3 regions of the Klebsiella planticola genome follow, and region 3 is predicted to be linked to each of the others. Evidence: predicted binding sites of a transcription regulator. Region 3 holds the regulator's gene; each other region holds the start of a gene.
The links. Region 3 encodes Fur, which represses iron uptake genes when iron is present. Its sites were predicted from a motif close to ATAATAATGAGAACNACTATCAA; they were not measured.
Positions count from the first base shown of each region.

Region 1: feoA (ferrous iron transporter A) is a predicted target of Fur. The motif match lies at 3,081-3,103, and genes of this name have one in related genera.
Region 2: MC50_RS24810 (TonB-dependent siderophore receptor) is a predicted target of Fur. The motif match lies at 2,746-2,768, and genes of this name have one in related genera.

Region 1 covers NZ_CP026047.1:1,313,956-1,318,720, reverse strand. Annotated here, with positions in the region: gene MC50_RS06495 (YdgH/BhsA/McbA-like domain containing protein) at 1-89, shown strand, start outside; gene feoC ([Fe-S]-dependent transcriptional repressor FeoC) at 153-389, opposite strand; gene feoB (Fe(2+) transporter permease subunit FeoB) at 399-2,717, opposite strand; gene feoA (ferrous iron transporter A) at 2,747-2,974, opposite strand; gene MC50_RS06475 (Tex family protein) at 3,382-4,765, opposite strand, start outside.
Region 2 covers NZ_CP026047.1:5,148,293-5,153,057, reverse strand. Annotated here, with positions in the region: gene emtA (membrane-bound lytic murein transglycosylase EmtA) at 1-456, shown strand, start outside; gene MC50_RS24810 (TonB-dependent siderophore receptor) at 546-2,666, opposite strand; gene MC50_RS24805 (class I SAM-dependent methyltransferase) at 2,921-3,712, opposite strand; gene MC50_RS24800 (alpha,alpha-trehalase) at 3,816-4,765, opposite strand, start outside.
Region 3 covers NZ_CP026047.1:3,320,818-3,325,582, forward strand. Annotated here, with positions in the region: gene MC50_RS16015 (substrate-binding domain-containing protein) at 1-617, opposite strand, end outside; gene MC50_RS16020 (phytanoyl-CoA dioxygenase family protein) at 762-1,907, shown strand; gene fur (ferric iron uptake transcriptional regulator) at 1,970-2,422, opposite strand; gene fldA (flavodoxin FldA) at 2,715-3,245, opposite strand; gene ybfE (LexA regulated protein) at 3,395-3,688, opposite strand; gene ybfF (esterase) at 3,822-4,595, opposite strand.

The DNA.
Region 1 (4,765 bases), 2.0 Mb from region 3:
CGGATGAGCTGGGCGGCAAGTACTTTGTGGTGATTGCCGGTTCGAAAAACGAGAAAACCGTTCACGCTAACGCCGACGTCTACAAATAAGCAAAAGCGGGTCTCAGGACCCGCTTTGGTTTTATTGCTCAGAGGCTGATTGCCCAAGGGCGATCAGCGTAGCGCCCACCACTCTTGCAAGCAGGCTTTTCCCTCAGGGCAACTTTTGCAGCTGCCGGACAAACAGCCGTCCGCGTCTTCCGTTATGCGCACGGCTTTCCCCATGGCTTCCAGACGACTCAGCATGGCCTCGACCAGCGGCTGCGGAGCATGCAGGTGAGCGCTGAGTTGTGTCGCCTGCATACGCCCCTGCAGGGCCAGCATATCGCGTACTTCAATCAACGACGCCATGATGACTCCTTAGTGACAATCGCCTGCCGGACTCTGACAGCAGGATGACGGCGTTTTACGCGTGGCCAGCAGAGAGATATCAACCCGGCTGCGTGCCCGGCGTAACAGAGCAAAGACCAGGATGTTAAACAGCACCACCGCCAGGATACACACCAGACTGTAGCGCGGATGCTGGCTGAAACTCACGGTCTGGTAGTACAGCGTCGAGAGCGAGTAGGCGATGTTCAGTCCCCACAGGATGGAGAATGACATCCAGCCACGGCTGGATTCGCGAGCGATAGCCCCCATCACCGAGATGCACGGAATATAGAGCAGAACGAAAATCAGGTAGCTGTAGGCGGCGGCCGCGCTGCCGAATTTGCTGCCCATGACGCCCATGGCGCCGGTTTCCATTTCACCATCGCCTTTGCTGGCTTCAATAGGGTTAGCCAGGACGCTCAGGCTGAAGGTATCTTTCAGGCTCTGCCAGGTTTCGTCCAGCGCGGCCAGCAGTTCGTCGCCGAGGTGGAATTCCTGAGGATTAAACGCTTCGTTCTGAATGTCTTCGGCGGTGTAGAGCGTGTTCAGCGTGCCGACGACCACTTCTTTCGCCATTGCGCCGGTAAACAGCCCGACGGTGGCCTGCCAGTTGTCTTCATGCACGCCGATCGGTTTAAAAATCGGCGTGATAATACGACTGACGGAGGCCAGCGCCGAATCGTTAATGTTATCCACCAGCTTACCGTTGAGCGAGAAGCTGTTCAGGGCGCTAAGGAAGATACTGACGATGACGATAACTTTACCCGCGCGCAGCACAAAGCCTTTCAGCCGCTGCCAGGTCTGGATGACCAGGCTTTTGATATGCGGGACGTGGTAGACCGGCAGCTCCATCACAAACGGCGATGCTTCGCCGCGCATAATGGTGTGTTTGAGCATCAGACCGGTCAGGATAGCCATCACGATGCCGAGCAGATACAGCGAGAAGACCGCCAGCGCGCCATTCTGACCAAAGAACGCGGCGGCGAACACGGCGAAGATCGCCAGGCGCGCGCCGCAGGACATAAACGGCGCCATCATGATGGTCATCAGGCGTTCACGAGGCGCATCCAGCGTGCGCGCGCCCATGACCGACGGCACGTTGCAGCCGAAGCCGACAATCAGCGGAACGAAGGATTTCCCCGGTAGCCCCAGCGCCTGCATCAAGCGGTCCATGACGAATGCCGCTCGCGCCATATAGCCGGAATCTTCAAGGAAGGAGAGGAACAGATACATCATGCCGATTTGCGGGACCAGCGGCAGCACGGTGTTGATACCGCCACCCAGCCCCTGGGCAAGGAAAACGGTTAGCCAGTCCGGTAAATGCAGGGTATAGCCCAGCCACTGAATACCGTGAATAAAGATAGCCACGGACCCGGCGTCAAAGATGGGTTGTAATGCGCCGCCGATGTTGATCGCCAGCAGGAACATCAGGTACATGACAAATAAGAAGATGGGCAGCCCCAGCACGCGGCTGAGGATGATTTTGTCCATCGCGGTGGTGAAGCGGCTTGGCTCAGCGGTGAGCGTGTTGCTGACGGCATCGCAGATGGCGGCAATGCTCTGATAGCGGGCATCCGCGATATGCAGCGCCGGATCGTCAATTTCCGCGCTCAGATTTGCCAGGGCATCGTCGAGCTTATGCGCAGCGTTTCCGGCGTACTCGCGGCTGTAAATATCGCCCTCCAGCATCTGCAGACCCAGCCAGCAACGCTGACGCTGCGGGATCTCCCGCGCCATCTCCTGAGCCAGCTTTTCGGCTTCACGCAGCAGCGGCTGCGGGTAGTGCACCAGTTCAAGCGACGTATTTTGCTGGTGGCGGTCGACGGCCATTTTTAAGGCTTCGATACCGCGCCCGCGCGTCGAGACCAGTGGAATCACCGGGCAACCCAGGCGGGCGGCCAGCGCGTCAACGTCGATGCGGATTTTTTGCTTCTCGGCAATATCCAGCATATTCAACGCAACGATACAGGGGATGCCCAGCTCCAGTAGCTGCAGCGTCAGATAGAGGTTGCGTTCCAGATTTGAGGCGTCAACCACGTTAATCAGCATGTCGGCATCGCCGCTGAGGATATAGTGACAGGCGATCTGCTCATCTAAAGAGGTCTGTGAAGAGATCGTCGTCAGCGAATAGGTGCCGGGCAGGTCCACCAGCGTGACCTGGTGGTCAGTGGTGGTAAAGGCTCCTTCTTTGCGCTCGACGGTGACCCCGGCCCAGTTGCCGACGCGCTGACGGGCGCCGGTAAGCTGATTAAATAATGTTGTCTTGCCGGAGTTCGGATTACCAATTAAACCAAGAGTTAACTTTTTCATATTTCAGACTCTGCGTACCGGGTCAGGTGTTATTGTGCAACCGCTTCCAGTTCTATTAAATCGAGATCTTTTTTGCGTAATACCAGGCTTACACGCCGGGTTTCGATATGCACGGGATCGCCGAGCGGCGCGACGCGGACCACATTAAAAGAGGATCCTGGCAGCATTCCAAGGGACAACAGTTTCTGACGATAAGCCGGACTAATATCGCGAGAGAAACCCGTGATTTTCCACGCACTATCAGGAGTGAATTGCATAGGGCCTACCTGTAATCGCTAACTGAACGAGAGTTTACCGTGTGCGGTCATCGCGCAGCACCGGGGAGCATAGTCAACGGAGAAGAAGATATATTTACTATGAATGATGATAATGATAATGGTTTTTATCATCAATACATAAATGGTTTAATAATCGACATTTGCCGGAAATATACTGTTTTTTTGATATGACGCAAGGTCTGCACTGTAGCGATAAATAAGGGTAATATTTATTTTGTCATTTAATGTGTAATTAAGGTTTCATTGGTTAACAAAATGAAATCTTAATAAATAACTTATTTACTCGCCTGTATTAACCGGAGCTAATCGGTTTTCGGAGTATACCAACACGGGGTCAGAGAATAAGGGCGGGAAAATGGCCCCTGCAATGAGGGGCCGGGAAAAGATTAGCGTTTTTTACCCATGGCCGCTGCCAGCGCGTCCATCATGGCGCTGTTGCCAGCTGACTGCGCCTCACGGCCGCGCGGTTTAGCCGTCTTCGCCGCCGGGCGGTTGCCCTGCGCACGATCGCTCCCGCCGCCGCGCCGGGCGTTACTCTCGCCTGGCTGCTCGTCCAGACGCATGGTCAGTGCGATGCGTTTACGCTGCAGGTCGACCTCCATCACTTTAACCTGCACGATGTCGCCAGCTTTGACGACGGTATGCGGATCGTCGACGAATTTATTCGACAGCGACGAAATATGCACCAGACCATCCTGGTGTACGCCGATATCGACAAAGGCGCCAAAGTTAGTGACGTTGGTGACCGCACCTTCAAGTACCATGCCCGGCAGCAGGTCGTTCATGGTTTCCACACCATCGGCGAACTTCGCGGTTTTAAACTCCGGACGCGGGTCGCGACCAGGTTTTTCCAGCTCTTTGATGATGTCGGTGACGGTTGGCACACCGAATTTGTCATCGGTGAAGTCGGCCGCTTTCAGATTGCGTAACTCGCTGCTGTTGCCCATCAGATCGTTTAACGCCTGCCGGGTGGCGGCCAGAATGCGCTCGACGATAGGGTATGCTTCCGGGTGAACGGTGGAGGCGTCCAGCGGGTTGTCGCCGTGGTTGATGCGCAGGAACCCGGCGCACTGCTCGAAGGCTTTGGGACCCAGGCGGCTGACTTTCAGCAGCTGCTGACGGTTCTGGAACTGGCCGTTTTCATCACGCCAGGCGACGATGTTCTGCGCCATCATCCGCGTCAGGCCCGCTACGCGGGTGAGCAGTGGCACGGATGCGGTATTCAGATCCACGCCGACGGCGTTAACACAGTCTTCGACCACCGCATCCAGCTTGCGCGCCAGCTGTGACTGGCTGACGTCGTGCTGGTACTGGCCCACGCCGATGGACTTCGGATCGATTTTAACCAGCTCGGCCAGCGGATCTTGCAGACGGCGGGCGATTGAAACAGCGCCGCGCAGAGAAACATCGAGGTCCGGGAACTCCAGGGCCGCCAGCTCGGAAGCCGAGTAGACGGAGGCCCCGGCTTCGCTGACGATCACTTTCTGCGCGGTGACTTTCGGGAACTGTTGCTGCACATCGAGGAAGAAGCGCTCGGTTTCGCGGGAGGCGGTGCCGTTGCCGATAGCAACCAGCTCAACGTTGTGTTTTTCACACAGCGCTGCGACGACAACCGCCGCTTTGGCAGCCTGTCCGGTGTGCGGATAGATGGTGTCTGTGGCAACCAGTTTACCGGTGCCATCTACCACAGCGACTTTCACGCCGGTACGCAGACCCGGGTCGAGGCCCATCGTGGCGCGCAACCCGGCGGGGGCGGCCATCAGCAGGTCG
Region 2 (4,765 bases), 1.8 Mb from region 3:
GACCCGCAGCTGGTGACGGCGATTATCGCCATTGAATCCGGTGGCAACCCGACGGTTATCAGCAAATCCGGAGCAGTAGGCCTGATGCAGCTGAAGCCTTCCACTTCCGGGCGCGATGTCTACCGGCGCATGGGCTGGCGCGGCGAGCCGTCGGTCAGCGAGCTGAAAAACCCCGAACGTAATATCTCGATGGGCGCGGCCTATCTGAGTATCCTTGAGAATGGCCCGCTTGCCGGGATTAAAGATCCGCAGGTGATGCGCTATGCGGTGGTGGTTTCCTACGCCAATGGCGCCGGGGCGCTCCTGCGTACCTTCTCCTCGAATCGTCAGGATGCGATTGACGAGATTAACGATTTGGATGCCGATGAGTTCTTTGAGCACGTGGTGAAAAAACATCCGGCTCCGCAGGCTCCGCGCTATATCTGGAAGCTGCAGCAGGCGCTGGACGCCATGTAGCCGCCTCTGCTCGCGCTGCGCTTCACGGGGCGACACGTCGGGTGTCATCCGTAGAGCACAGCGCGAGTGGAATGTTTTTCAGACAATCCTTAGAAGTCGTAGCCGACGGTGGCGGTCACGCTGCGTTCGGCTCCCCAGTAGCAGTTGCCGGTCCCGTAGCAGCCGGAGAGATACTCCCGGTCGCTGAGGTTATTGGCGTTAACCTGCACAAAAGCCCCTTTCAACGACGGCGACCAGACGCCGAGATCGGCGCGCACCATCGCATCCAGCAAGGTGACCGACGGCAGGCGCTCGGTATTAGCGTCATCCGCCCACTGTTTCCCGATATAGCGTACGCCAGCCCCGGCGCTGATCCCCGCCGGGAACTGATAGCGCGCCCAGAAAGAGGCCATCTGATCCGGCGTCAGCTGCGGCGTATTGTCGCTCGTCCCATCTTTGGTGTCCTGGAAGCGCAGGCGGTTCCAGGTGTAGGAGGCGAGGGTGCTCAGCTCAGGCGTAATCTGGTTGCGCATCTCCAGCTCCACGCCCTGAGAGTGAACTTTTCCTGCTGGAATAAAGGTCGCGGTGGCGATGTTTGGATCGCGCGTCGCCACATCTTTTTGCGTTAAATCGTAGACCGCGATGCTGTACATATCGGCGGAGCCCGGCGGCTGGAACTTCAGCCCCGCTTCCAGCTGTTCTGCAGTGGTGGGTTTTAGCAGGGTACCGTCGGCGCCCGGCAGCATCGCAGGGGTAATCGCCTGGCTATAGCTCAGATACGGCGAGAGGCCGTTTTCCAGGGCATACAGCAGCGATGCCCGGCCGCTGATATGGTCATCGGAGCGGCGGCTGGAGGTGCCGAAGGTATCGCTGACCTGCTGCGAAACAATACGGTCGTAACGCCCGGACACATCCAGATGCCAGCGCGCCCAGACCATTTCGTCCTGCAGATAGATCCCGGTCTGGTAATAGCGGCGGTTGTTGTTATCGCTGTAGGTCACGGTATGTCCGGTCTGCGCGCTATAGCCGCTGAACGGATCGAGAGGCGACGCGCTGCCGGCGCCGGTCCACAGATCGTTGCGGAAACGGTGATATTCTCCACCGAGAATCAGCGTATGGGCCAGTTCGCCGGTGGTGAAATCGGCGCGCAGGCGGTTATCGGTTGACCAGGCATCCAGCGAACCGCGCGAGCCGCTGTAGCCGCGCGCCAGACTATCGCTGTCATCAATCCAGCCGACCTGATACACCTGATCCAGCGATACGTTGGTGTGGGTATAGCTTCCGGCGGAGTAGGCCGACCAGACGTCATTGAACTGGTGAGTGAACTCGTAGCTGTAGATCTGCTCGCGGCGCTGATACCCGTCTGACGGATCGCCTTCGTTGGTGCTGGTGGAGAGCTTACGCCCGTTGTGGGCATAGCGGGTGCCTTCCAGCGGCAGCGAACCGTGATAGCCGCCTGACGGATCTTTTTGCAGGTAGGCGCGCAGCAGCAGCGAGGTGTCAGTATCCGGTTGCCAGAGCAGGGAAGGCGAAATAGCGTAGCGCTCTTCGCGGGTGTTATCGTACTGAGTATCGCTGGTGCGCGTCATGCCGATAATCCGGTAAGCCCATTGATCGTTGAGGGCATCGGTATAATCGAAGGCGGCCCCTTTGGTGTTCTGCGTCCCGCCGCTGAGGCGGAAATGGCCTTCCGAGGTAAACTGCGGACGTTTGGAGGTCAGATTCACCACCCCGCCCGGCACGCTCTGACCGTACAGCGCCGAAGAGGGGCCGCGGATGACGTCAACCCGTTCAACAAACCACGGATCGATTTGCAGGACGTTGTGGCTACCGCCGTCGCTCATCAGGCGCATGCCGTCGAGAAACAGGTTATCAACATCACCGCCGTGGTAGCCGCGTAGCGATACCGTATCAAAGCGGGTTGCGCCGCCGCCGAAGCTGGAGTAAACCCCCGGAGTGTATTCCAGCGCCTGGCTGATGGTATTGGCTCCCTGATCATCCATCTGTTGACGGGTGATGACGGAGACCGATTGCGCGGTGGTAATCAACGGCTGATCGGTTTTGGTCGCGCCGGCCGAGGTTTTGGCGCTATAGCCCTGCGTTGGCGAGATGGCAGAGTCGATGGGTTGCGCGGTGACGATAACCGTCTCTTCCGCCAGGCTGGCAAACGGGAAGACGGTGGCCAGCGCGTACAGCAGCGCCGGGCGTTTGAAGATGACGCGAGCGGTCATGACATAATCCTGAGTTGACGTAGCCTGGTACTCCTGTACGCCACCACGCATAAAAAACGAAAGTGTCATCTTTCGTAAAAAAGTAATGCGAATTATTATCGTTTGCTTTCTCGCGATCAAGCGCGTTTTTGTCGCGCTCGCTGGCAAAGACCGCGATAAATATCAGGATGTTGCTGCGTAAGGGGCGCGTCATGCGCCCGAAGGGGGAGAGAGGGAAACCCGCTACCTACTAATTCAGGTGGGGGATAACGCGTTCAGCGACGGCAATTCCAGCCGATCAGCGCCCAGTCCCGGGCGTCAACCTGAATTGTCTCCGGGTTTTGCTGCGGATACCAGCGGGCGAGACGTTCCCGCTCGGCCGGGCTGAGTGCGCCGAACGCCGCCACGACGTTGCGCTCAAACAGCGGATAGCTGCTGTTATCCTGAGTGTCGCCATAAATAAAGTCGACGCTGGCATTAATCCCCATTTGATACAACACGTTCACGGCATACATATAGTTCGGCAGCGCCGCGCCGTCTCGTCCCAGCACGCGCAGGATCGTCGGCGAGGCAAACCCCGGGTTAACCAAATGGGTGGTGTAGACCCGCAGCCGCGCCTGACGATCGAGCTTCGTCATCGCATCGCGCAAATCGGCCACCAGGGTGGAACGGGAGGCGATGGCGATATCGCAGCGCGGTAGCCCCTCCCAGCTCTCTTCCCACGCCCGCTGGCGCCAGACCGCGTGGCGAACGCCTTGCGCCGTAGCCCGACGGGCGGCGACCTCCAGCATCCCCTGACTGTAATCGACGCCGCAGATCTCTTTGAGCTGGCTGGCCAGCGCCAGCGAGACGGTACCCGGCCCACAGCCCATATCAAACAGGCTGCTGGCGCCGTGCAAATCGATTTTTGCCAGCAGCTGCTGCAGATAGCTGTCGATGACCGGGGCGTCGACGATGGCGATGTTTTCCGCCCGGGCATCCCAGTGGGCGGGCGGTTTCTCTTTCCGTCCTGCCAGTGCGAGCTGTTGTTGGTAGAGGCGGGCAAAATCGATATCGTCAATCAACATAAGAGTCTTCCATCAAGGCGGGTGACCTGAAAACAGCAGACTAACGCGATTGCGAGCCGCGCGGGAGAAAAAAACGCGGCGGTGAGCCCGCCGCGTACGAGGTTTACGGCGCCGGTTTTTTATCCGGTTCGGCGAGCGCATCGTTGGCGGCCGGCTGGGTGCTGACGGCCGCAGCGGATTTTTCCACATTCCCGACCGGGCGCGAGGCCGGCAGTGAATCGCACGGTTTCTCTTTCGGGCAGACCAGATCCAGCATTTTCAGCGTCACGCCGTTGGTCCAGCCGAAACCATCCTGCAGCGGATATTCACCGCCGCCACCGCCGGTGCCCGTCGAGCTGACATCATACTTTTCGACCAGCTTTTGTTGACTGTCGTAGGTATGCTGGACATTGCTGAGGAAGCGCCAGCTCACCTCCATCGCAATTTTCTGCTGGTCGTAGTTTTGTAGCCCCTGGGCGGCAACCCACTGCAGCGGCGCCCAGCCGTTCGGTGCATCCCACTGCTGACCGCTGTTCACGGTGGTCGTGGTTAAGCCACCGGGTTTCAGCAACTGCGATTCTGCCGCCGCAGCGACCTTCGCCGCTCGCTCGCGGGAAGCGGCGTTTACGTACAGCGGGAACAGGGCCGCGGCGGTGAGCTGATTACGGACTTTATGGGTCTTGAGGTCATAATCGGCGTACCAGCCCGCTTTATCGTTCCACAGATATTTCTCCAGCGCCTTCTGGCGGTCGTTGGCCAGGGCATCGTACTGCGCCGCTTTGGCGCTGTCGCCGGCGGCCTTGCTGGCACGCGAGAGGGTCTTCTCCATGTGGAACATCAGCGCGTTGAGATCGACCGGCACAATGCTGGTGGTGCGGATGGTCCCCAGTTTTTTCGGGTCATCCATCCAGCGCGAGCTGAAATCCCAGCCCGAGGCGGCGGCAGAACGCAGGTCGCGATAGATCTCGGTCGCCGGGCGATTCGGGTTGTTTTTCGCGGTGGTGACATCATCGAGCCACGATTCCGGACGCGGGGTATCGTTATCATCCCAGTAGCGGTTCAGCAGCGCGCCAT
Region 3 (4,765 bases):
ATAAATCCGGCAATACGCTCCCGCTCTCCGATGAAATCATTGCTGCCGGTGACGGCGGCGATTTGAGTGCTGTCGGCGCCCAGCCACTTTGACATCAAAAATGCCGCGGCTTTGCCCGCATCAACATTATCCATGCCGATGTAGCGCAGACGGGCGCTGGACGGAATGTCGGTGACGATGGTGACAACCGGCACGCGGCGTTTGAGCAAAGCGTCGATGGTGGAAACCAGCGAGGGGGAGTTCATGGCCTTTAAAATCACGCCGTGGCTGCTGAGCGCGCATTTTTTCAGCAGCGCGTTCATCTCTCGCTCGCTGATGTCCTCGTAACAGTGGAAGCGGAGCTGAATGCGAAAGGGGTTAAAGCTGGCTAACTGGCTGCTGAGCGCCTCCCTGACCAGCTCGCTAAAGCGTTCAGGGGTATGCATGATGACATCGAAATAGATCGTTCTTCCCTGGGCGAGCCCGGACTTTTGCAGCAGTTCCAGATCGGCCAGAGCCTGCTGAATGCGATGCAGCGTTTGCGGGTGTACCTGCCCCCGATGATGTAGCGCCCGGTCGATCGTGGCGAGACTCAGTCCTGACTGAGCGGCTATCTGCTTTTGGGTAAATTTTGCCATCGATCACATGAGGTTTTTATGAGGTGTTTTTGAGGTTCTTGATGTGGAGTCTAGCTGCTAAGTTATTTCTTAACAACGTTCGTTTTCGAGACGTTGAACAAAAAAATAACCGCCGTCTGGCACCCTTACCCCGTGGAGCTACTCATGACATCGCAATATTTTGTCCGACCCGATCGGGCCTCAGTTGAGGATTTCAACATCTTCTGTCAGCAGCAGGTGAACAAACAAGACTATCCGCTGGTCAGCGAAGTCGCTGAGGAAGTTCTGATTTACGACCATGACGTGTTAGCGCAGGCCGCGGCGACCAATAAACATGCGGTATTAAGCGAGCTACATCAGGGGCTCTCTTACGGTCCCGGCGTGCTGGTGGTACGCGGGCTTTATCAGGATATGGATGTCATCGACCGCGCTTCGGCGGTGTTTGAAACCATCATGGCCGATGAGTCTCGCACCCGGGTTCAGGCTGACCACTTTTCTCGCGCGGGGAACAATGGCCGGATCTGGAATGCGTTACAAAAGCTGGCGGAGCGTAGCCCGCAGACCTTCTGCGACTACTATGCTAATGAAATGCTTGGGTTAATTTGTCAGGCGTGGTTGGGACCTGCGTGGCGAATGACCGCTCAGGTTAACCAGGTACGCCCTGGCGGCGAAGCGCAGCAGCCCCATCGCGATTATCATCTCGGCTTTCAGCAGGGCGAGTTTGTTGCCGAGTTTCCCATCCCTGCGCAGATTCTGTCGCAGTATTTGACGTTACAAGGGGCGGTTGCGCACAGCGATATGCCGCTGGCGTCAGGGCCTACGCGCCTGCTGCCGTTTTCGCATCAGTATGAGCTCGGCTATATGGCCTACCGCCAGCCGGAGTTCGTCGACTACTTTAACCAGCACTATGTTCAGTTGCCGTTGCAAAAAGGCGACGGGCTGTTTTTTAACCCGGCGTTGTTTCATGCCGCCGGGAACAACACGACGACTGATCATGTTCGCACCGCTAATCTTTTGCAGATCTCCTCGGCGTTCGGCGTCCCGATGGAAGATGTGAACCATGAGCTGGTGTTGAAAAAAATCTATCCCCAGCTTCAGGACGGACAATATCGCGCGGGCGATTTTCAGGCGCTAATTGCCGTGGCTGCCCGGGGCTACTCATTCCCCACCAATCTTGATACCGACCCGCCATTAGGTGGAATGGTCCCGAAAACCCAACAGACTCTGGTGCGGGAAGCGCTGGCAAACCGGTGGGATGAGGAACAGTTTACTCGTGCTCTCGACGAGCATACCGCGCGCAGAAAAGGGTAGGCGTTTGCACATAAAAAAAGCCAACCGTCAGGTTGGCTTTTTGCGGTCCGCGCGGTGGGAAATTACTTTTCCAGCGCGTCGTGTGCATGTTCATCTTCGCGGCAGTCGCCTTCCGCACAGTGGCCGTAAAGATACAGGCTGTGGTTGGTCAGACGGATGCCATGGCGGTGGGCGATTTCACGCTGACGCGCTTCGATAGACTCATCGCTGAATTCGATCACTTTGCCACAATCGAGGCAAATAAGGTGATCGTGATGGTGCTGCTGGGTCAGTTCGAAAACAGATTTACCGCCTTCGAAGTTGTGACGAGTCACAATGCCAGCATCATCAAACTGGTTCAGCACGCGATAAACAGTAGCGAGACCAATTTCTTCACCCATGTCGATCAGGCGCTTGTATAAATCTTCCGCACTGACGTGATGGTTATCCGGTTCCTGCAGGACTTCCAGGATCTTTAATCGTGGAAGTGTGACTTTCAGGCCAGCCTTCTTTAATGCGGTATTGTTGTCAGTCATGCGGAATCTGTCCTGTTGCTAAACGATCTACTTCCATCAGCGGAAGTAATACAGAGAATCACCCGATGCAATGCGTCTCATTATAGAACTGCCATCGTTAAATGAAAACTGCAAGTATCGGGCCTTGTATGCTGTCAAAAACGAGGTCCCAGCTACAAACTGCGTCACCTGACCTCGTTAAATCAGAGGACATTGTACAGATATGTGATTAAAAGTTAAAAACTTGTAGCTATTAGTTTGATTGCTTCTATCTATTAATGCGGCGAAATTTAACGGTAACGCCGCACAATCATCAGGCGTTTTTGATTTCTTCGAGATGCAGCTCTTCAGAGACCTGCTTAACCCACTTAGTCACGCGTTCGTTGGTCAGCTCCGGCTGGCGGTCTTCATCGATAGCCAGACCGACGAAGTGATCGTCATCCGCCAGGCCTTTAGAAGCTTCAAAATGATAGCCCGCAGTCGGCCAGTGGCCAACGATGGTGGCGCCGCGCGGTTCAATGATGTCGCGGATGGTGCCCAGCGCGTCACAGAAGTATTCCGCGTAGTCTTCCTGATCGCCGCAGCCAAACAGCGCAACCAGTTTACCGTTAAAGTCGACCTCTTCCAGCGTCGGGAAAAAGTCATCCCAGTCGCACTGAGCTTCACCGTAGTACCAGGTCGGAATGCCGAGCAGCAGGATGTCGTAGGCTTCCAGATCTTCTTTGCTGCTCTTGGCAATGTCGTGAACATCAGCAACATCTTTACCAAGCTGCTTCTGAATCATTTTTGCAATATTCTCGGTGTTGCCCGTGTCGCTGCCAAAAAAGATGCCGATGATTGCCATGAGTAAAATAACCTCTTGAAACTTAATGATGTGGTAGTGGCGTAATGCCCGCAGATAACGGCAATCATAGCAGAACAGGAGAGGGCGCGGAAACAGCAATCACGCCCGACTGCACACTCTGCTACATGAAAGTGTTTTTTTGAGGATTTTCAGGCTTTATCCCGGCTGTGCAGGGTTGCCAGCTGGTTCATCAGCATCTCTTCGATCAAATCGCTGCGGTTCATATTGCGAGCTTCCGCCAGTTCGTTGAGCGCATCAACCGCTTCAGCGTTGAGTTTTAACTCCACACGCTTCAGGCCGCGAACTTTATCGCGTTTGAGCTGATTGCGTTTATTTATGCGCAGTTGTTCATCGCGCGAAAGCGGATTGGTCTTTGGTCTACCCGGGCGACGCTCGGTTGCGAACAAATCTAATGTCGTACGGTCCGTTTGTTCTTTTGCCATGATTCAGAGTGACTTCGGGGAAACAAGTTGCCGGGCTATAGCCGACACAGATAGCGCGCCATAATACATCAGGCGAACCGCTGCGCCAACGACCGCGGGCATTCTGCAGCGCGGTCGGGCAGTTTTTAGCCAGTTAAGCCTGCAAAGCGGTCAGATAGCGACGAATGGCGCGCAGGACGGCTTCCGGTTTCTCCGCATGTACCCAGTGGCCGGCGCCGGCGATGACGTGCGCCCGCGCCTGTGGGAACTGGGCGAGCAGGGTATCGCGATAGTCATCGGTGACGTAGGGGGAGTTGCCTCCCGGGATGAACAGGGTTGGATGAGGCCAGGCAGGAACCGTTTGCCAGCCCACGATGTGCGGATATTGATCCCATAACACCGGCACGTTGAAGCGCCACTGGCCATCAACGAAGGATTTCAGCAGAAACTGAATCACGCCTTCTTCCTGTAGATGTTCGCGCATCACCGTGGCCGCCTGCTGACGGGACGCGGCGCCGGCGTCGGTGACGGCATTGATGGCGTTGAAAATTTCATCATGACGGCGCACGTGATAGTCCACCGGAGCAATATCAATGGCGACCAGGCCTGCGATGCGCTCCGGCGCCAGCGCGGTGAGCGCCATGACCGCTTTTCCGCCCATCGAATGACCAATAAAGGTGGCTTTCTCTATCTGCCGATCGTCAAGAGTATCGAGCAGATCCTGCGCCATCGCCGCGTAGGTCATCTCCGGCGAACGGGGAGAAAGACCGTGGTTACGCATATCAACCTGCAAAATATCGTAGTCGTTCACCAGGTCGCGGGCGAGGATGCCCAGGTTGTCGAGACTGCCAAACAGACCGTGGACCAGGACAACCGGGGAATTATTGTGCGGATTTTGTGCAGATTGCGTGCGGCTATTTAATTTCATGGCAAAGTTCTTTTTTTCGCTTCGTCGGGTTAGGGTATTATGTTGGACATTCTGCCATCCGGCTGCAAGACCCAGAGCTATCTGAGTTTTACCGCCATCCTGGTTTGACGCTATCCGCGGTCAGGATTTGTCCTTATAATCCTGACAACTTGTATTCAGAATAAGATATC